DNA from 2 places in the Burkholderia oklahomensis C6786 genome. Region 1 is predicted to be linked to the other one. Evidence: riboswitches for the same ligand, from Rfam matches in the RefSeq annotation. Region 1 holds a riboswitch; the other holds the start of a gene.
The links. Region 1 has a riboswitch for cobalamin ahead of cobG (precorrin-3B synthase). Riboswitches for the same ligand answer to the same signal wherever they lie in the genome.
Positions count from the first base shown of each region.

Region 1 (10,891 bases):
ACGCTCGTCAATCGCGGCTATCTGTACGAGGTGCGCCGGCGCGGCGGTTACTATCCGACGCCGCGTCTCGCGCGGATCGCGGCCGCGCTCGGCGCGACCGATCCCGTCGTCGAGATCGCTCGCCCGCATCTGATCGCGCTGCGCGACGCAACGGGCGAAACGGCCGTGCTCGGCAAGATCGACGGCACGGCGGTCGTCTATCTGGACGTCGTCGAATCGAATCACGCGATCCGCTATACGCGAAAGCCGGGCGACATGCGCCCGCTGCACGCGAACTCGATCGGCAAGGCGATCTTCGGCGAGCTGCCGGACGACGCGCAGCGTACGCTCGGCCACCGTCTGTCGCTCGACGCGTACACCGACGCGACGGTGACGAGCCTGCCCGCGCTGATCGAGCAGGGGGCGCTCGCGCATGCGCGCGGCTTCGCGGAAAACTTCGGCGAGAGCGCGCCGGAATTGTCGGCGCTCGCGGTCGCGTTCGCCGTGCACGGCGAGTGGTACGGCGTATCGATCGCCGGTCCGACCGAGCGGATCCGCGTCGCGCGCGACGCGCACGCGGCCGCGCTCGCCGCCTGCAAGGCGGAAATTCTCGCCGACTGCTGAAAAATCCGGCGGGCTCGCGCATCTCCTCGCAAAGGTCGCCCACACGTCCACCGCGTTGGCGCCGCAGGCGGATGCAACGCGCGTCGCGCATGCGGAACGCTGCGTGGGCGACGGCGCGTTTGCGTTTCGTCGTCGCGAAGCGCGAAGCGCGGCGCGGGCGCCCGCACGATCCGCTCGAAACGGTGGCGGGCGCCATGCTGCGGTGCTTCGATAGCGCCGCGATCCGGCGGCGGTCCGCGCCCGCGCGTTCGCCCGCGCGGACCCGTGCCGTCTCGCGGCGCGCCGCGGCCTACATCACGACTTTCACGACTTCGCCCACACGCCGCCCGCGCTCGGCGTGTCGCCCTGTGTCCACCATTTCGCGCAGTACTTCGCGCCCTGGTACATCACGCACGCGCCGGCCGGATACGCGGTCGTCGACGACCACGCCGGCGCGTTGCCGCCGATCGGCTTCCACACCGACGACTGACCCGGAATGTCGCCCTGCGTCCACCATTGCGCCTGATAGGTCGTGCCCTGGTACGTGACCGTCGCGCCCGCCGTGTAAACCTGCGTCGCCGACCACGGCGCGCCCGGCTGCGGCTTGCCGCCGCCGTCCGAGCCGCCGCCGTAGTTCGGGTCCTGCGTCACGCCCGAGCCCCACTGGCCGCCCAGCTGCTTGAAGATCGACGAGAACGCGTACGGCTGCTGCGCGACGCCCGAGCAGATCGGCGACGCGTACTGCGAGCCGCCGTCGCACGCCTTGTCGCGTGTGATCGACCAGATGCCGACGAAGCCGTAGTTGTTGTTCGCGGCCGTCGTCTGCACGCTCTGCGCGTTCGCGAGCGTGAACGTTTCGCCTTGCACGTCGTTCACGCCGATCATCGGCGTGACGCCGACGAGCTGCTTGAGCTGCGCGTCGGTCTGCGGCTTGCCGACCGACTTGTATGCGGTGTCGAGCTGCGAATAGAGTCCCTGCGCCGCGCTGATCGCGGCCGCGCCCATGTCGATGCCGGCGGGGCCGTAGTCCATCGTCATGATGTTCACCGCGTCGAGCGTCACGTTGTTCGCGAGCGCCGCGTTCAGCACGTTCAGGCCGTCCTGAACCAGACCCGTCGGCATCGCCGGCAGCGTCAGCGTCACGTGCAGCGGCTTGCCCTTCGCCGCATAGTCGGCCTGCAGTTGCGCGACCGCCTGGAAATTGCGCGTGACGGCCGCCGAATCCTGCTGCGACGCGCCTTCGATGTCGAAGTCGACGTGCGTCAGGCTGTACGTGTCGATCACGGTCTGATACGCGCCCTTCAGCGCGGCCACGCTCGAGCACGCCTGCATCAGCGGCAGCCCGGCCGCGCCGCCGAACGACACCGCGACGTCGCCGCCTTTCGCGCGGTAGTTCGACACCGACGTCGCGATCGTGTTGAGCAGATCGCCCGTCGCGCCGTTGCCGATCGGCTGCACGCCGCCCCACGACGGCGCGCACTGGTTGCCGCCCGACACGACGAACGCGAGCATGAATTGCTGGATCCCTTGCTGGACGCCGATCTGATCGACGAGCGGCGTCGGATAGAGCGTCACGTCGACGTACGGCGCGTAGGCGCCCGCCGCCTGCGACGCGCCCGCCGCCGCGAACAGACAGCCCGCCGCGATCGCGCGCGGGACGAAGCGGGACAACATGCTGAAGTTCATTGTTCTCTCCATGTTGATGAGTGGATATGCTGGCCTGCATATCACCGTCGCGTCGCCGCGCTCGATGGGCGGTCGACGCTTCGGCGTGCACATCATGGAGGAATCGCTCGCATTATGGAATCGTTAGTCGTTCTTTTTATTATTCGGATTCAAGGTTTGATGCGTGACTCGATTTGAGATCCGAAACGATCGCTTTCATTGATCGCGCGGATGCGACTGCGGCGCGAGACGCGTGCGGTTCATGCACGGCCCCGCGTGCGTGAAGTGAAACGCGATGCGCGGCGCATCGCATGCCGCGCATCGCATCGTTTCGCTTCGTTTCGAGATCAGCGATACCAGCGCGGCGTGTACACCCATTCGCGCGCGCCGTCGCGAACGACGCGGCGCGTCGACGACGAGCCGACGATCACCATCGTGCGCATGTCGACCTGCTGCGCGGACAGCGCGCCGAGCGTCGTCGTGACGCGCGTCGCGCCGGGGCGGCCGATGTCGCGGCCGAGCACGACGATCGTGTCCGGCGCGCGGTGTCTGCGCACGACGTCGAGCGCGCGGTCGAACTGCACGGGCCGCGCGCGCGAGACCGGGTTGTAGAACGCGAGCGCGAGATCGGCGGCCGCCGCGTGATCGATGCGTTTTTCGATGATCGCCCACGGCTTCAGGTTGTCCGACAGCGAGATCATGCAGAAGTCGTGGCCGAGCGGCGCGCCGGCCTCGGCGGCCGTCGCGAGCGCGGCCGACACGCCGGGCACGACGTCGAGCTCGACGGCCGCCCAGCGCGCGTCGTCGGAACCGTCGAGCGCTTCGAGCACGGCCGCCGCCATCGCGAACACGCCGGGGTCGCCCGACGACACGACCGCGACGCGCCGGCCTTGCGCCGCGAGCTCGAACGCGTGACGCGCGCGCTGCAATTCTTCGCGATTGTCGGAGACGTGCAATGCCTGGTCCGCGCGAAACGGACCCGCCATGTTCACGTAGGTCGCGTAGCCGACGACGTCGGTCGCGTCGGCGAGCGCCGCGCGCGCGGCGGGCGTCATCAGGTCGGCGCGGCCGGGGCCGAGGCCGAGCACCGTCAGGCGGCCGCGCGCCGCACCGAGCGTTGCGGGATCGACGGGCGCATCGGAGACGGCGATCGCGAGATCGTGCGGCGTCGCCTCCGCGCGCGGCGCGGCGACGCGCCGCGCGAGCGACGCGGGGAGGGCGGCGTCAAGCACGCCGGACGCGTCGCGTGCGTCCGTATCGGCGAAACGCAGCGGCACGCGCAGCGCGCGCGCCGCTTCGGTCAGCGCGTGATCGGAGAGGCGACGCGCGGGCGCGACGACGGCCGCGAGCGCGAGCGGCGCGAGATCGTGCGCGGCGAGCCGCGCGACGATGCGCGCGGCGAGCGGCGGCAGGTCCGGCATCGCGCCGTTTCCGCCAGCGTTGGCGTTTTCGTTCGAGTTCGCGATTGCATCGTGATCCGAAGCATTCCGCGCGCGATCGTCGACGCGGCCTTCATCGCCGAACGCCACGACGACGCTTCGCGGATGAATCAGCAATTCGCGCGCATCGCCGCGCGACGCGTAAGGCGTCACGCGGATCGCGCGCGCCGCGTGCGATCCGCGCGGCAACGCGACGTCGTCGAGCCACTGCGCATCGCCTTCGATCCGCGTGCTTTCGCCCGCGAGCAGATCGGACACGAAGCGCTTGCCCGCGTCGAGATCGGCGAGCGCGTAGCCGTCGGGCGGATTCAGCACGCATGCGCCGAAGCGCAGCTCGCCGCTCGTCGTGATCGCTGCCGCGACGCCGAGCGCGTCGGCGATTTCGCGCGCGAGCACGTTCGCGCCCGCGAGCCCGCCCAACAGCGGCACGACCGCGCTGCCGTCCTCGGCGACCGCGAGCACCGGCGGCTCCGCGCCCTTGTCGGCCAGGCACGGCGCGACGCAGCGGATCACGATGCCGGCCGCGAAGAGCGCGACGATCGGCGCGCCGCGCGCGTACAGCTCGCGCAGATGCGGACCGAGTTCGGTGAACGAAACATCCGCATCGGCGCGGCCCGCGAGCGCATGCACCTGCGCGCCGTCGTGGCGCGCCTGGATCCGGCGCGCGGTTTCGAGCGCGCCGGGCCCGAGTATCACGATCGAGGGCGCGGTCGTCATCCTTGCCATTTTTCCCCCGGCACGACGAGCAACGAAAAATACGGCGACGCCATCGGATCGACTTCCGCGAGCGGCACGATCCGCTGCGACTGCATCGTCGCGCGCTCGACGTAGCGCGCGCGATGCGCGAGCCCGAGCTGATCGAGCACGCGGCGCACCTTGTCGAAGTTGCGGCCGAGCTTCATCACGACGGCCGCATCGGCCTTCGCGAGACGCTCGCGCAGCGCGTCCTCGGGCAGCACGCCGGACAGCACCGATAGGCTCTGATTCCGGTAGACGAGCGGCACGCCGAGCACCGCCGCGCCGCCCAGCATCGAGCACACGCCCGGCACGACTTCGGCGTCGTAGCGCGGCGCGAGCCGGTCGTGCAGGTACATGTACGAGCCGTAGAAGAAAGGATCGCCTTCGCAGATCACCGCGACGTCGCGGCCCGCGTCGAGATGCGCGGCGACGTGCTCGGCGGCCGTGTCATAGAAGTCCGCGATCACGGTTTCGTAGCAGAGCGGCGGCGGCAGCGCTTCGGTCGTCACCGGGTAGGCGAGCGGCATGTGCGTTTGCGCGTCGCTCAGATGCGCTTCGACGATGCTGAACGCGTTGCCTTTCTTGCCCTTCGCGACGAAATACGCGACGACGGGCGCCGCCTGCAGCACGCGCAGCGCCTTCAGCGTCAGGAGCTCGGGGTCGCCCGGCCCGACGCCGAGCCCGTAGAGGCGGCCGGTCTTGCGCGTCATTCGGCCTCCGAAGCGAGCGCGTTGACGGCGGCGGCGACCATCGCGCTGCCGCCGCGGCGGCCGGCGACCGCGACGAACGGCACGCCGCGGCTGTCGGCCGCGAGGAGCGCCTTCGATTCGGCCGCGCCGACGAAGCCGACCGGGAAGCCGAGGATCAGCGCGGGGCGGGGCGCGCCCGCGTCGATCATGTCGAGCAGATGGAAGAGCGCGGTCGGCGCGTTGCCGATCGCGACGACGCTGCCCGCGAGGTGCGGGCGCCACAGCTCGAGCGCCGCCGCCGAGCGCGTGTTGCCGATCTCGCGCGCGAGCCGCGGCACGTCGGGCTCGCCGAGCGTGCAGAGCACCGGGTTCGCGGCGGGCAGCCGCGCGCGCGTGACGCCTTCGGCGACCATCCGCGCGTCGCAGAGGATCGGCGCGCCGGCTTTCAGCGCCGCGCGGCCCGCCGCGCCCGCGCCCTCGGAAAACCGCAGGTCGCGAACGATGTCGACCATCCCGCACGCGTGGATCACGCGCACCGCGAGTTTTTCGAGGTCGGGCGGCACGCCCGTCAGATCGGCTTCCGCACGGATCGTCGCGAACGATTCGCGGTAGATCGCGTCGCCGTCGCGAAGGTAGTCAAGCATCAATGTCATCCTGAATGGGCCGCGCGTCGCGCGATAGCGCGGCGGCGGCCTGGTCGATCGTCAGTTGGCGCGCGACGGCGCGGCCGAAGCCCGTCGCGCCGTCGCGCCGATAGAGGTCGTAGCGGCCCGCCGCGGTCGCGACGAGCGTGTGCGCGGCCGCGTGCGGCAATGCGCACGAGCGCGCGCAGCCGGTCAAGTGCACGTCGGCGGGCGCGGCAAGCCGCGCGGCGAGCGCGTGCGCGTCGGCTTTCGTGTCGGCGGGCGAACGCGCGCAGCCCGTCGAGCCCGCGCACGCGACGACGTGCGCGAGCGGCGCCGACGCGTCGCACACGAAGCCGAGTGCGGCGATGCGCGCGAGGGCGTCGCAAGCGGCATCGCACGCGACGCCCGGCAGCATCACGCCTTGCCACGGCGTGATCCGGAGCGTGCCGTCGCCGTGCGTATCGGCGAGCGCGGCGAGCGCTTCGAGCGTCGCGGCATCGAGCCGGCCGAGCGGCGGCTGCGCGCCGACGACGCGGCGCGCCGGGTCCCGCTCGGGGTGGATGCCGAAACGCAGCGCCGCATCGGCGCGCGCGCGCCGCCAGTCGGCGAGATCCGCGCCGCGCCGCAGCGTGAACGGCAGCCGCGCTTCGGCGTGCGAAAGGAATGCATCGGGCGCGCACGTCGCGAGCAGATCACGCATGCGCGTCGCGCCGGCCGGCGCGAGCGCGACGAAGCCCGTCACGAGCGCGCGCACGCATTCGACCGCCTGCGCCGGCGCGACGGCGGCGAGCGCGCCGGCATGCGGCGCGGCCGGCTCGCCCTCGACGGGCGGGCAGCCCGCCAGGCCGATCGCGAGCCACGTTGCGCCTTGCGCGTCGCGCAGCGCGGACAGCCAGATGTCGTGCGGATGATCGAGCGCGGCGAGCCGCTCGCCGCAGTCGAGCAGCACGGAGAATTTCGGCGACAGCGCGGCGCAGCACGGCTGCGTCTGCAGCATGTCGAGGAGGCGGGCCGCGAGCGCGGCGCTGTCGATGAGCGCGTGCGGATCGCGGCCGGCCGTCGGGCTCAGCATCAGGTTGCGCACGTCGTCGCGCGCGGCGACGCATGCGTCGAGCGACGCCGCCGGCAAGCCTTCCGTCAGCGGCCCGAGCCCCGCATCGATCAGGGCGCGGCTGACGCGCGCCTCGCTGCCGGCCGTCACGCCGCGCAATTGCAGGTTCGCGCGATTGGTCGCTTCGATCACGCCCGAGCCGAACGCGCGCGCGACGGCCGCGACCGCACGCGCCTGCGCGGCGGCGAGCGCGCCGCCCGGCAGCTTGATCCGGCACAGGCCGCCGTCGCGCGCGGCGACGATGCGCACGAGCCCCGGGCACGCGCTCGCGGCGCGGGCGGCGTCGGATGAAAAAACGGCGGCGGAAGGATTCAACGGCGCTCCGGATCAAGCGTCGCGCGACGGCCCGAGCCGGCCGTTCCGCGCGAATGCGCACGGGCGGCGGGCTACGGCATCGGTACACCCCGCCCGATGTTGGCTGGCACGAACGAAACGTCCCGGCAGGTCTCCTGGCTGGCAGGTCGTCATCCGCAGCGGGCCTTCCCGGCGGCCGCGAGTGGGCGGCGTGGCCAGTGGCGTGGATCGGATGCGGACTCGCTACTCACAGTTGCGGGGGCAGCCGCAGCGGCGCGGCGCGCCCTGCGTTCCCTCTTGGGCCCCGTAGGGCGCCGGTCGACGGACGCTGTATTATGCCTTTTTTCGCCACGCCCGCGCGCAGGATGCGCGGCGCGCGGGCGACGCTTTCAGGATCGACAGGAACACGATGGAGTACGACGGATGACCGCGTGGTTGACGGTGGTGGGCATCGGCGACGACGGATACGCGGGGCTCGGCAAGAGCGCGCGGCGCGCGCTCGCGGAGGCGGCGGTGGTGATGGGCGGCGAGCGTCATCTCGCGATGCTGCCGGCGCGGCATGGGGCCGAGCGCGCACCGTGGCCGAAGCCGTTCGATCTCGCGCCGCTTCTCGCGCGCCGTCCCGCGCGCGCGTGCGTGCTCGCGAGCGGCGATCCGATGCTGTTCGGCGTCGGCGCGACGCTCGTACGCACGCTCGCGCCGCACGAATGGCGCGTACTGCCCGCGCCGTCGTCGCTGTCGCTCGCGGCCGCGCGCGTCGGCTGGGCGCTGCAGGACGTCGACGCGGTGTCGCTCGTCGGCCGGCCGCTCGCGTCGCTCCACCGGCATCTGTATCCGGGCCGGCGCCTGTTCGTGCTGAGCGCCGACGGCGCGACGCCCGCCGCGATCGCGGGCGCGCTCGTCGCACGCGGCTTCGGGCCGAGCGCGCTCAGCGTGTTCGAGCATCTCGGCGGCCCGCTCGAGCGGCGCATCGACGCGCGTGCGCAAGCATGGGGCGACGCGCGCACGGCGGCGCTCAATCTCGTCGCGATCGAATGCCGCGCGTGCGACGACGCGCCGCGTCTCGCGCTCACGCCCGGCTTGCCCGACGACGCGTACCGCCACGACGGCCAGCTCACGAAACGCGATCTGCGCGCGCTCGCGCTCGCCCGGCTCGCGCCCGCGCCGGGCGAATTGCTGTGGGACGTCGGCGCGGGCTGCGGGTCGATCGGCATCGAATGGATGCGCGCACATCCGACTTGCAGGACGATCGCGATCGAAGCGCACCCGGACCGGCAGCGCTTCATCGAGCACAACCGCGACGCGCTCGGCGTGCCCGCGCTCGAACTCGTCGCGGGCCGCGCGCCCGACGCGCTCGCGGGCCTGCCCGCGCCCGACGCGGTGTTCGTCGGCGGCGGCGTGAGCCGCGACGGCGTGCTCGACGCGTGCTGGGCAGGCCTGAAGCCGGGCGGCCGCTTCGTCGCGCACGCGGTCACGCTGCAAGGCGAAGCCTCGCTCGTCGCATGGCGCGAGCGGCACGGCGGCACGCTCACGCGCGTGTCGGTCGCGCACGCGCAGCCGCTCGGCGGCTTCGACGCATGGCGGCAGGCGCTGCCCGTCACGCTGTACGACGCGCGCAAGCCGCGCGAGCTGCACGATAGGCAGCCGGAGCGCGGATGATGCGCGACGAAACGCCCGAGCAGCGGGCGCCGCTGCGCTTCGGCTACACGACGGGCAGCTGCGCGACCGCGACGTCGCTCGCGGCCGCGCGCCTGCTGTTGAGCGGGCACGCGAGCGACATGGTCGAGATCGTGCTGCCGAAGGGGCAGCACGTCGCGATGCGGCTCGAGTTCTGCCGCGCGACCGACGACGGCGGTGCCGAGGCGGGCACGATCAAGGACGCGGGCGATGATCCCGACGTCACGCACGGCGCGCTCGTGTTCGCGCGCGTGCAGCTCGTCCACGAGCCTGGCGTGCGTTTTCGCGCGGGGCCGGGCGTCGGCACGGTCACGCGGGCGGGGCTCACGATCCCGGTCGGCGAGCCGGCGATCAACCCGGTGCCGCGCCGGATGATGACCGAGCACCTCGTCGCGCTCGCGGCCGAGCATGGCTACGCGGGCGGCTTCGACGTCGAGATCGGCGTGGAAGGCGGCGCAGCGCTCGCGTTGAAGACGATGAATCCGCGTCTCGGGATCGTCGGCGGATTGTCGATCCTCGGCACGACGGGCATCGTGCGGCCGTTCTCGTGCTCCGCGTACATCGCGTCGATTCATCAGGGGATCGACGTCGCGCGGGCGAACGGCGTGCGGCACATCGCCGCGTGCACCGGCAACGCGAGCGAGGACGCGGTGCGCGCGCGCTACGGCCTCCCCGACATCGCGCTGATCGAAATGGGCGATTTCGCGGGCGCGGTGCTCAAGTACCTGCGCCGCGCGCCCGTCGAGCGGCTCACGCTGTGCGGCGGCTTCGGCAAGCTGAGCAAGCTTGCGGCGGGCCACCTCGATCTGCACAGCCGCCATTCGAGCATCGACTTGCCGCTGCTCGCCGAGTGGGCGGGCGAAGCCGGCGCGAGCGCCGTGCTGCGGCACGAGATCCGCGCGGCGAACACGAGCCAGCAGGCGTTGGCGCTCGCGCTCGCGCACCACGTGCCGCTCGGCGACGTCGTCTGCGCGCACGTGCGTCGCGTCGCGCGCGACATCGTGCCCGACGGGGTCGAAGTCGAGGCGCTCGCGATCGACCGCGAGGGCCGCATCGTCGGCGTCGCGCCATGAGCGCGCGCCGCGTGCTGCTGCTCGGCGGCACGGGCGACGCGCTGCGCGTCGCGCGCACGCTCGCGCCGAGCGACGTATACAGCCTCGCCGGCCTCGGCAAGGTGCCGGACGATCTCGCATGCGGCGTGCGCGTCGGCGGCTTCGGCGGCGCCGACGGGCTCGCGCGCTATCTGCGCGAGCACGCGATCGCGCTCGTCGTCGACGCGACGCATCCGTTCGCCGCGCGGATCAGCGCGAACGCGGCCGCCGCGTGCCGCGCGGCCGGCGTCCGGCACTGGGCGCTGCGCCGCGCGCCATGGCGGCCGCAGCCGGGCGACGACTGGCGCGGCGTCGCCGATTGGGACGGCGTCGCCGCCGCGATCGCGCCGTTCGCGCGGCCGCTTTTCACGCTCGGGCGCGAGCCGCTCGCGCATCTCGACGACATCCCGCCGCATCAGCACTGGATCGTGCGCTGCCTCGACGCGCATCCGGGCAACGCGCGCGCGCACGTGCTCGCCGCACGCGGGCCGTTTACGGTCGACGGCGAGCGCGCGCTCTTCGCGACTGCCGGGATCGACGTCGTCGTCAGCAAGAACAGCGGCGGCGCGGCGACGGAAGCGAAGCTCGACGTCGCGCGCGAGCGGAGTGTTCCGGTCGTGATGGTCGAGCGGCCGGCGCTGCCCGATGCGGATCGCGAATTCGGCGACACGGCCGCGCTCGCCGACGCGCTGCGCGCGTTTCGTGCGTTTCGCGCGTCGTGATGAACCGCGTGTGCATTTGCTTTCGAGCGAGAGATCGGCGCGACGCGCCGACCGGGAAGGGCCGTGCACCGTGCGGATTTCTCGCGTTGCGACGAGCGGCGTATTCGGTGCAGTTGCATCGAAGCGAGACGCCGGGACGATGATCGAACGCGAACGGCCATGCGCCGCGTGCATTTCACGCGCTGCGACGAGCGGCGTGCTCAGCGCGATTGCGTCGGCGCGCGACGCCGGGACGGCGACTGCACGCGGACGATCCG
Region 1 covers NZ_CP009555.1:3,798,917-3,809,807, reverse strand. Annotated here, with positions in the region: gene BG90_RS16975 (IclR family transcriptional regulator) at 1-603, shown strand, start outside; gene BG90_RS16970 (chitinase) at 907-2,268, opposite strand; gene BG90_RS36785 (hypothetical protein) at 2,255-2,395, shown strand; gene cobJ (precorrin-3B C(17)-methyltransferase) at 2,595-4,403, opposite strand; gene BG90_RS16960 (precorrin-2 C(20)-methyltransferase) at 4,400-5,134, opposite strand; gene BG90_RS16955 (precorrin-8X methylmutase) at 5,131-5,757, opposite strand; gene cobG (precorrin-3B synthase) at 5,750-7,165, opposite strand; cobalamin riboswitch at 7,273-7,478, opposite strand; gene BG90_RS16945 (bifunctional cobalt-precorrin-7 (C(5))-methyltransferase/cobalt-precorrin-6B (C(15))-methyltransferase) at 7,568-8,803, shown strand; gene BG90_RS16940 (cobalt-precorrin-5B (C(1))-methyltransferase) at 8,800-9,894, shown strand; gene BG90_RS16935 (cobalt-precorrin-6A reductase) at 9,891-10,634, shown strand.

Region 2 (10,891 bases), 1.0 Mb from region 1:
GCGCGACGCGGCGAGATGCACCGCCGCCGCGAGCGCGCCGACGCACACGCCGACGAGCGGAAAATAGCGCGCCGCGTGCGCGAGATCGACGGCCGCGCCGCTGATCGCGCGCGGCACCGGCACGCGCGTGAAGTACCCGAGCGCGACGACGAAGTAGCGCAGTTCGGCGAGCGGATTCATCGCGCGTCACGCATCCCGGTTCGCGACGCCCGCCGACTCGAAGCTCGCCATTTCGTTGACGAACGCGGCCGCCGCACGCACGAGCGGCAGCGCGAGCGCGGCGCCCGTGCCTTCGCCGAGCCGCAGGTCGAGCGCGAGGAGCGGCTCGCCGCCGAAATGCTCGAGCATGCGCCGATGCCCCGCTTCGTTCGACACGTGCGAGAACACGCAGTATTCGCGCACCGCGGGCGCGAGCGCATCGGCGACGACGAGCGCCGACGTCGCGATGAAGCCGTCGACGAGAATCGTCATCCGTGCGCGCGCCGCTTCGATGAACGCGCCCGCCATCATCGCGATCTCGAAGCCGCCGAACGTCGCGAGCACGTCGAGCGGCTCGATCGCATCGGCGTGGCGCGCGAGCGCGCGTTCGAGCACCGCGCGCTTGTGCGCGAGGCCCGCGTCGTCGAGGCCCGTGCCGCGCCCGACGCATGCGTCGAGCGGCGCGTTCAGCAGGCGGCTCATCACGCACGCGGCCGCCGACGTGTTCGCGATCCCCATCTCGCCGAAGCCGATCACGTTGGTGCCGAGCGCCGCGTGATGCCGCACGCGCGCGGCGCCCGCGGCGAGCGCGGCGAGCGCTTCGTCGCGCGACATCGCGCGCTCGTGCGCGAAGTTGCGCGTGCCGCGCGCGATCGCCGCGCCGACGAGCAGCGGCGACTCGGGCAACGGCGACGCGACGCCCGCATCGACGATCTCGAGCGTCAGGCCCGCGACGCCGGAAAACGCGTTGATCGCCGCGCCGCCCGCGACGAAGTTCGCGGCCATCTGCACGGTCACCGCCTGCGGATACGGGCTCACGCCTTCGGCGGCGATCCCGTGGTCGCCCGCGAACACGATCATCGCGGGACGCACGACGCTCGGCGCGGTCGTGCGCTGGATCAGGCCGAGCTGCAGCGCGAGCGCTTCGAGGCGGCCGAGACTGCCGGGCGGCTTCGTCTTGTGATCGATGACGTGCGCGAGCGTCGCGCGCAGTTCGGCATCGTCGAGCGGGTCGATGTGCGGCAGAGAGAAGGTGGAGGTCATCGGTTCGTCTCGTGAATGGAAAAGGTCGCGCGATGCGCGTCGATCAGGTGATGCGGTGGCGGCCGCCGCGCGCGTCGGGCCACGCGGGCACGAGCGCCTCGTGGCCGTCGCGCTCGATCAGCACGAGCGGATAGCCGAACGCGCGGCTCGCGAGCTCGGGCGTCAGCACGTCGCGCACCGGGCCCGCGTGCGCCGCGCCGTCGCCGTCGAGCAGCAGCGCGTGCGTCGCGAAGCGGCGCGCGAGATTCAGGTCGTGGCACGAGAAGATCGCCGTGCGCTCGCCCGCGCGCAGCCAATCCGCGAGCGCGGCGAGACAGTCGATCTGATGATGCAGGTCCAGGTGCGCGAGCGGCTCGTCGAGCAGCAGCAGCGGCGCGTCCTGGCACAGCGCGGCGGCAAGCGCGACGCGCTGCCGCTCGCCGCCCGACAGCGACAGCACGTCGCGCGCGGCGAACGATTCGAGTCCGAGCCGCTCGAGCGCCGCGTGCGCGGCCGCGCGATCGTCGGGACGCTCCCAGCCCCAGCCGGTCAGATGCGGGAAGCGGCCGAGCAGCACGGTGTCGAACACGCTCGCGCTGAACGCGTCGTGCAGCGTCTGCGCCATCAGCGCGCGCCGCCGCGCGAGCGCTTCGGGCCGCCAGTCGGCGAGCGGCGCGCCGTCCGCTTCGACGTGTCCGGCCGCGGGCTTCGCGAGCCCCGCGAGCGTCGTGATCAGCGTCGTCTTGCCCGCGCCGTTCGGCCCGGCGATGCACCACAGCTCGCCCGGATAGAACGTGTGCGTGAAATCGTCGAGCAGCGTGCGCCCGCCCGCCTTCAGCACGAGACGCAGCGTGCCGTAGCGGGCGGAGCGCGGCGTCGGCGCGCCGTGCGTCGTCATCGCGAAGCCCTCCGCAGCAGCATCCACAGAAAGAGCGGCACGCCGATCAGCGCGGTCATCACGCCGACCGGCAATTGCGCGGGCGCGATCGCCGTGCGCGCGAGCAAGTCCGCGGCCATCACCCCGGCGCCGCCCGCGAGCATCGTCGCGGGCAAGAGCATCCGCTGATCGTTGCCGAACGCGAGCCGCAGCGCATGCGGCACGACGAGGCCGACGAAGCCGATCGTGCCCGCCGTCGTGACGGCCGCGGCCGCCGCGAGCGACGCGATCAGATAGACGCGCAGCCGCAGCCGCGCGACCGGCACGCCGAGCGCGGCCGCCGCCGCGTCGCCGCGCAGCAGCACGTTCAATTGCGGCGCGACCGGCAATGCGGCGAGCGCGGCGGCGACGAGCGCCGCCAGCGCGAACCACGGCGACGCCGCGCCGCTCAAGTCGCCCGACAGCCAGAACAGGATGCCGCGCAGCCGCTCCTCGGGCGCGATCGACAGCATCAGCGTGATGAGCGCGAACCACCCCGCCGAGATCACGACGCCCGTGAGCAGCAGCCGCGGCGACGCGTCGCGCGGCTCGCCGCGCCACAGCTCGCGGCGCGCGAGCCCGAGCACGAACGCGATCGCCACGAGCGCGCCGGCGAACGAGGCCGCATCGACGATCCACCACGCGCCGCCCGCGATCATCGCGACGAGCGCGAACGCGGCTGCGCCGCCCGACACGCCGAGCACGTACGGCTCGGCGAGCGGATTGCGCAGCAGCACCTGCAAGAGCGCGCCCGCGAGCGCGAGGAGCGCGCCGCAGCCGAAGCCGGCGAGCGCGCGCGGCAGCCGCAGCGTGCGAACGATGTCGGCCGCGAGCGGATCGGCGCTCGCGCGATGGACGAGCGCCGCGAGCGCATCGAGCGGCGTCATCGGCACGCTGCCGAGCGTGAGCGACGCGACGAACGCCGCGCATGCGACGAGCGCGAGCGCAACCCAGATCGCGGCTGCGCGCGCCGCGTGCATGCCTGCGCCGCGCGCGTCGGCCCTCATGCCGCCTCCCGCGCGCGAAGGCACGAGCGCCGCGAACGGCACGGACTGCGCCGACGCCGCGACCGGCCGTCAGCGCTGCCGCCAGCCGAGCGTGACATAGGCGCCGCGGCGCGGCGTGTTGTACGCATATGCAAGCTCGTAGTCCTTGTCGAACAGGTTGTCGATGCGCGCGCTCACGTACCACGACTTCGTGATGTCGTAGCGCGCGGACAGATTGACGATCCCGTATCCGCCGAGGCGGCTGCCGTAATCGTCGCGCGATCCGCTCACGAACCATTCGCCGCCGACGCGCCAGCCGCCGAACGAGCGATTCGCCGAGATCGACGCGAAGCGCCGCGCGCGCCGGTTCAGATCCCGGCCGGCGGTTTCGTCGATCGGGTTCTGCAGCGTCGCCGCGACCCGCACGTCGGTCTTGCCGACATGCCCCTGCCACGAACCCTCGACGCCCTGCACTTTCGCGCGGCCGACGTTCTGCGCGACATAGTAGGGCCCGCTCGCGGCGGGACGATAGTCGATCAGGTTCGCGTAGCGCGTCTGGAACGCGGTGACGCGCACGACGCCCACCGCATCCGACGCATACTGCACGGCCGCCTCGATCGAATGGCTGCGCTCGGGCCGGATCGACGGATTGCCTGCGTTCGGATAGTACAGATCGTTGAAGCTCGGCGCGCGAAACGCGCTGGAATAGCTCGCGGACACCTTCCAGCGCTCGGTGACGTCGAGCCCGTAGCCGAGATAGTAGCTGTTCGCGCCGCCGAAATCGGAGTACTGGTCGCGGCGCACGTTCGCCTGGAGCTGGCTGTCGCCGATGCGTCCGGTATAGCCGAGCCAGCCGGAATTCACGTGGCGCCCGGGCGCGGCGAACACGTTCGATTCGAACGACTGGTCGAGCCGCTCGTAGCCCGCCTGGATCCTGTGGCCGCGCGCGACCGTGAAATCGTTCTGCCAAGTGTATTGGCGGTTGTCGGTGTCGAAGTGGTCGGTGTACGCGCCGTTCAGCGCCGACTGGCTGCGGTCCTTGCCGCTCGACACGTTCACGCGCGTCGTCCACCAGTCGGCGAGCTTGCCGTTCGCGAACGCGGACACCTGCTGGACCCGGCTGTACAGATCGTTCAGATCGGTCGGCGAGCCGTACGCATTGTCGAAGCTGTTCTTGCCGTTCGCCTGGAAGTACGTGACCCCCGCATTCCACTTGTCGCCAAACTCGTGCCTGAGCGACGCGGACGCGCTCTCGTTCAGATAGCCGTTCGCGTCCGGATTCGCCTGCGGCTTGAGCGCGGGATCGAGCGACGAGAATCCGTCGGTCTTCAAGCGCGCGAGCGACACGCTGAACGTCGTCTTGCCGTCCTGGTCGAGCCGGCCCGACACGCCCGCGCTCTGCGTCTGCGTGTGATAGCTGCCGTAGCTCGCCGAGAAATCGAAGCGCGGCGGATGATCGCCGCCGCGCTTCGTGAACACCTGCACGACGCCGCCGATGGCACCGGACCCATACAGCGACGACACGTTGCCGTTCACCACTTCGACGCGCTCGATCTGGTCGAGCGGCAGCTGGCTGATCTGCGACTGCCCGAGGCTCGCCGAATCGACACGCACGCCGTCGATCAGCACGAGCGATTGCGTCGGCTGCGCGCCGCGCAGAAAGAGGCTTGCGCTTGCGCCCGGCCCGCCGTTGCGCACGATCTGCGCGCCGGGCGCGAGCGCGAGCAGGCCGGGCAGATCGATCGCGCCGCTGTCGGCGATGTCCTGCGCGTCGAAGAGCGTCGTTTGCGGAATCGCGTCGGCGAGCGTCTGCGGCCCGCGCTGCGCGGTGACGACGATCGGCGCGAGCTGCGCGGCGGAAGCCGACGCTGTAGACGCTGTAGACGCCGAATACGCAAAAGACACGGAAGCCGCGGACGACACAGGCAAGACGGAAGAAGCGGACGAAGAAGACGAAGCGGGCGCGTCGCCTTGCGCGAGCGCGACGCACGGCAGCCCGGACAGAGCGGCGAGCGCTGCGCGGGCGAGGGGGGTTCGCATGAAGGCATCCTGTTGAGCCACTACGGCGCCCGCTTCCCCGCAGGCCCCGCATCACGGAGGCGGGCGCGCCCGTCTCCCCGCCTTGGCCGGTATCCGGGCTGACGACGTCACCGCCTCGCCTTCCCGCGCGATGCGCAGTGGCGCAGCGTCGGCGGCCGGCCGAAGAGGCCGGGCCGACGCATCGAGAGTGCGGCTTGCATCGGAACCGATGCGATCGCTTACCGTTGCGGGGGCAGCGCAGGTTGGCTCGGTCCTGGCGGACGTCGCGCCCTGCTTCCCGTTTAACCGCGCGCGAAGCGCGCGAGCACCGAGGCGGCGCCAGTTTAGGAGCGCGCGCGCGGCAGCGTCAAGGAACCGCGACGACGCAGCGCACGAAAATCGTCGCGCATGCCGATAAACAGATCGGCATCAACGAACGACGAAGACGATTTCGCGGCGAGAAGCGGGGGTGTTACGTCTAGAAACGTTACAGATATCGGAATCTCGGTTATTCCGCGCTAAAATGTCCGGTCTTTAGAGGACGCAGCAGATGCTCAACGAACTCGAAACCCTATCTCAAAACATCGGCCGCCTGATCGCGCTGAATCAACGCCATCAAGCGGAACGGCTCGCGCTCGAGGAGCAGGTCGCGCAATTGCGCACGGAAGTGGAAACGCTGCGCGCGGAACTCGAGCAACTACGCGACGAGCGCAACGCGCTCGCGGCGGAACGCGACACGCTGTCGGCGAAGATCGACGACGCGCAGGTGAAGCTCAACGCGATCCTCGAAAAATTGCCGCGCACGAAAAGCGTGCCGGATGCAGAAAACCAGCTCGACCTGCTCGCGCCGCAGGCGAGCGCTGAAGGCGAAGGCACGACGGGCCACGGAGAACATGCATGAGCGCCAAGCAGATCGAAGTGTCGATTCTCGGGCAGGTGTATCGTCTCGCCTGCTCGCCCGAAACCGAAGCGGCGCTCCTCGAAGCGGTCGCACGCGTCGACGCGGAAATGTCGAAGATCCGTGCGAACAGCTCGGTGCGCGGCACCGATCGCATCGCCGTGATGGCCGCGCTGTCGCTCGCGTCGGAGTTGCTGAGATTGCAACAGAGCGTGCGTCACGGAGAAGCGTTCCCTGCGGAAGAAATCCGGCGTACAATGCGCCAAATGAATGAACAACTCGGTGCAGTGCTCGCACAGCACGAGGTGCAGTAAGCAAGTTTCACCAGGTTCGGCCAACGCTTGATCTATCGTGCTCAAGCTGCTGAATCCAAAGGTGATTCGAACAGTTAAGTCAGCTTCCCTGCCTGGTTCGCCAAGGTCATATATTCCTTGAACCAATGCCATGTGCACGGTTGCGGAAATTTGTAGCACGGGCGCGCGCGTCACTCTGTCTGATGTACCCGAAGTGCTGCTAACTGCGACCAATTCTGAACCTCAGGTTCAGGATGCCGGCCTAGCGGCCAAGGCGGGGGCCTATTCGACGGCATCGGGCGAGTCCCGATGCCGTTTTCTTTTGTGCAGCCTTTTCATTGCGTCGAGTCATTCCGATCCATGCGCTACTGGCTGATGAAATCCGAACCGGACGAGGCGAGCATCGACGACCTCGCCGCCGCCTCCGACCACACCCTGCCATGGACCGGCGTGCGCAACTATCAGGCGCGCAACTTCATGCGCGACACGATGCAGATCGGCGACGGCGTGCTGTTCTACCATTCGAGCTGTCCCGAGCCCGGCATCGCGGGGCTCGCGGAGGTGTGCTCGACGCCCTACCCCGATCCGACGCAGTTCGATCCACAAAGTCCATACCACGATCCGAAGTCGACGCAGGAAACGCCGCGCTGGGTGCTCGTCGACGTGCGCTTCGTCAGGAAGACGCCGCTCGTTCCGCTCGCCGCATTGCGCGAGCACGATGCGCTCGCCGACATGCGCGTGCTCGCGAAGGGCAACCGGCTGTCGATCACGCCCGTCACGCCGGACGAATGGCGCTTCATCACGACGCGCCTGATGAAGTGACGCGGCGGCCACGTCAAACATTGTCAGACACGGCGCGCGAAGCCGCGCCGGCCGGAACCTCGGCCCGCTTTCGACGGCCTAATGGGCGCTCGACGGATGCAGTGCCGCATCCGCCGGGCGTGTCGAAAGAAGCGCGGCGTCCGTCCGCGCCCCGCACGCCGCATGTTGCGTGCGGGCTTACGCTCAAGGAGTCAACAATGACGAGAAAATCCGCTCTAGCCGTTGCCGTCACGCTCGCGGCGGCGCTGCCGATCGCACTGGCGCTCGCGCCGTCCGCCGCACGCGCGCAAAGCATGGGCCAGATGCAGCCGCCCGCGGGCGTGCTGTCGCTGTCCGCGCAGGCAAGCACCGACGTCCCGCAGGACGTCGTCGACATCACGCTGTTCTACGAACAGCAGGCGAAAGACCCGGGCACCCTGACCGCCGAGCTGAACAAGCGCGCGGACGCGGCGCTCGCGCAGGCGCGCGGCGTCACGGGCGTCACGGCCCGCACGGGCGAATTCTCGGTGTCGCCGAGCGTCGACCGCGACGGCAAGATCTCCGCATGGCGCGGCCGCACCGAGGTCGTGCTCGAATCGCACGACTTCGCGGCCGCGTCGAAGCTCGCAGGCCAACTGAATCCGATGATGCAAGTGGGCAACGTCGCGTTCTCGCTGTCGCCCGAAGCGCAGCGCGCGGCCGAGCAGAAACTCACGACGGAAGCGATCAAGGCGTTCCGTGCACGCGCCGAGGAAGCGACGCGCGCGTTCGGCTACAACAGCTATTCGATCCGCGACGTGAACGTCGGCAGCGGCCGCAACGTGCAGCCGTATCCGCGGATGTTCGCGATGGCCGCGCCCGCGATGGACAGCGCGAAGGTTAGCGCGCCGATCGCCGTCGAAGGCGGCAAGACGACCGTGACCGTCAACGTGAACGGCTCGGTGCAGATGAAGTGACGGCGGCGGCGCGGCTTCGCGCCGTATGCGGTCAAAAGAACGCCGGCTCGTCGCCGGCGTTTTTTATTGCGCATTGCGCATGTCGCGGCTTGCGATGCTTGCGGCAGGCGGCGCGCGATGCCTTGCGCTTGCGATCATGTGCCGCACATCGCGTGCGCGTGCGATCACGCACCGCGTGTCCGGGCGTCATGCGCCGTGCGTCGCGATCGGCATACGCACGACGCGCCCGGCCGCGCGCGCCCGGCGATCGCGCAACCGCGGCCGCCGGACGCGGCACTCAGGCCGGCTTAGCTGCGCCGCCGCGCCGATACGCCCAGATCATCATCAGCACGCCCGCGATGATCATCGGCAGCGACAGCCACTGCCCCATCGACAGACCGAACGTCAGCAGGCCGAGAAAATCGTCCGGCTCGCGTGCGAATTCGACCGTGAAGCGCGCGAGACCATAGCCGATCAGGAAGAGCGCCGAGATCGCGCCCATCGGCCGCGGCTTGCGCGAGAACAACCACAGCACGAAGAAGAGCGCGATGCCTTCGAGCGCGATTTCGTAGAGCTGCGACGGATGGCGCGGCAGCATCTGGTGTGACAGGAACACCTCGTTCAGATTCCACTTCGCCGCGAGATCCTGGTGCGTGGCGAGCCACGCGGCGTCGTCGCGCGACGCGCCCGGGAACAGCATCGCCCACGGCGCGTCAGGGCTCGTCACGCGGCCCCACAGCTCGCCGTTGATGAAGTTGCCGAGACGCCCGGCCGCGAGCCCCGTCGGCACCATCGGCGCGACGAAGTCCGTCACTTCGAGCCAGTGCCGCTTGCGCTGCCATGCGAACAGCACCATCGCCAACGTGACGCCGAGGAAGCCGCCGTGGAACGACATCCCGCCTTCCCACACCCTGAAGATGTCGAGCGGATGCGTGAAGTAATAGCCGGCCTTGTAGAACAGCACGTAGCCGAGCCGGCCGCCCAGCACGACGCCGAGCACGCCGTAGAACATCATGTCGTCGATGTCCTTCGCGGTCCAGCCCTGCGCGGCGACGTGCGGCAGCTTGAGACGCACCCGGCCGACGACGATCGCGAGGATGAAGCCGATGAGATACATGAGCCCGTACCAGCGCACGGCGAGCGGGCCGAGGTGAATCGCGACGGGATCGAAATTCGGATGAATGATCATGAGTTAGCGTTGAAGGTTCTGAATCGATGCGGCTCGCGCGGCGACGACAACGACGACGCGCATGCCGCGACCGCGGTTCGACGGGCGCGCCGCGCGAACGTTCACGGCCGCGTCGCGCGCGCGCCCCGCCGGTCGACCGCGCCGGGCGGCGAAGCACGCTGCGCGTCGCCGCGCACGACGTCGATGAAGCCCGCGAGCACGGGGCTCACGTCGTCCGTGCGCCACACGAGACCGGTCTCGACGACGGGCGCCGCGCCGGCGAGCGCGCGGTAGACGACACCCGTGCGCCGCAGGTTACGCAGCGATTGCGGCACGAGTGCGACGCCCATGCCCGCGGACACGAGGCTGACGATCGTCTGCATCTGGATCGCCTCCTGGCCGATGCGCGGTGCGACGCCCGCCGCGCCGTAGCAGCCCGTAATGATGTCATAAAAGCCGGGCGCCAAACGACGCGGGAAGACGACGAGCGGCAGCGACGCGATATCGGCGATCCGCACCGGCGCGTCGTCCGCCGCCTCGGCGGCGTCGGCCGGCATCGCGACGACGAGCGGCTCGCGCAGCACGGGCAGGTACGACAGCGAAGCCGCGTGCCGCGGCGGCACGGGCGGAATCACGAGCCCGGCGTCGATGCGTCCCGCGACGAGTTCCTCGATCTGCACGTCGCTCGTCGCCTCCGTCAGTTGCAGCCGCACATGCGGATAGCGCGCGCCGAACTCGCGCAGCAACTGCGGCAAGAGCCCGTAGTCGGCCGTCGACACGAACGCGAGCGCGAGCGATCCCGCCTCGCCACGCGCGAGGCTCTGCGCGAGCGGCGGCAGCGCGTCGGCGGCGGCGATCAGCCGCCGCACGTCGGGCAGCAGCGCCGCGCCGACCGCGGTCAGCTCGACCGAGCGCTTCGTGCGCGCGAACAGCGCGACGCCGAGCGCATCCTCGAGCGCGCGGATCGCCTGCGACAGCGGCGGCTGCGTCATCGACAGGCGCTCGGCGGCGCGGCCGAAGTGCCGCTCGTCGGCGACGGCCACGAAATAGCGCCATTGGCGCAGATCGGGGGTCAAATCATGCTCCTCACCTGTTTCGACATGCAGATTAATATGTATAACGACCTAATAGACGATGAATAATATATTGGACATTCTCTAAGAGAAACTGCATTCTTGGCCACCTGAGCCGGACTGCGCCGATGCAGCGCGCCGCGCCGCCCCACAGTCAACCCAGTCGATGGATGGAGTCCCCATGTCGTACAACCGCCGCTCGAAGAACATCACGCAAGGCGTGGCCCGTTCGCCGAACCGCTCGATGTATTACGCGCTCGGCTATCAGAAGGACGATTTCGACAAGCCGATGATCGGCGTCGCGAACGGCCACTCGACGATCACGCCGTGCAACGCGGGCCTGCAGCGCCTGTCGGACGCCGCGGTCGCGGCCGTGAAGGCGGCCGACGCGAACCCGCAGATCTTCGGCACGCCGACGATCTCGGACGGCATGTCGATGGGCACCGAAGGGATGAAGTACTCGCTCGTGTCGCGCGAAGTGATCGCCGACTGCATCGAGACCTGCGTGCAGGGCCAGTGGATGGACGGCGTCGTCGTCGTGGGCGGCTGCGACAAGAACATGCCGGGCGGCATGATCGCGC
Region 2 covers NZ_CP009555.1:677,615-688,505, forward strand. Annotated here, with positions in the region: gene BG90_RS02995 (adenosylcobinamide-GDP ribazoletransferase) at 1-180, opposite strand, end outside; gene cobT (nicotinate-nucleotide--dimethylbenzimidazole phosphoribosyltransferase) at 187-1,242, opposite strand; gene BG90_RS03005 (ABC transporter ATP-binding protein) at 1,286-2,119, opposite strand; gene BG90_RS03010 (FecCD family ABC transporter permease) at 2,116-3,117, opposite strand; gene BG90_RS03015 (TonB-dependent receptor domain-containing protein) at 3,214-5,163, opposite strand; cobalamin riboswitch at 5,231-5,490, opposite strand; gene BG90_RS03020 (ATPase) at 5,693-6,043, shown strand; gene BG90_RS03025 (cell division protein ZapA) at 6,040-6,354, shown strand; RNA gene ssrS (6S RNA) at 6,437-6,618, shown strand; gene BG90_RS03030 (EVE domain-containing protein) at 6,694-7,155, shown strand; gene BG90_RS03035 (SIMPL domain-containing protein) at 7,353-8,090, shown strand; gene lgt (prolipoprotein diacylglyceryl transferase) at 8,368-9,258, opposite strand; gene BG90_RS03050 (LysR family transcriptional regulator) at 9,360-10,313, opposite strand; gene ilvD (dihydroxy-acid dehydratase) at 10,492-10,891, shown strand, end outside.
Region 2: linked by a shared signal. The riboswitch ahead of BG90_RS03015 (TonB-dependent receptor domain-containing protein) and the one ahead of cobG (precorrin-3B synthase) in region 1 are both predicted to bind cobalamin.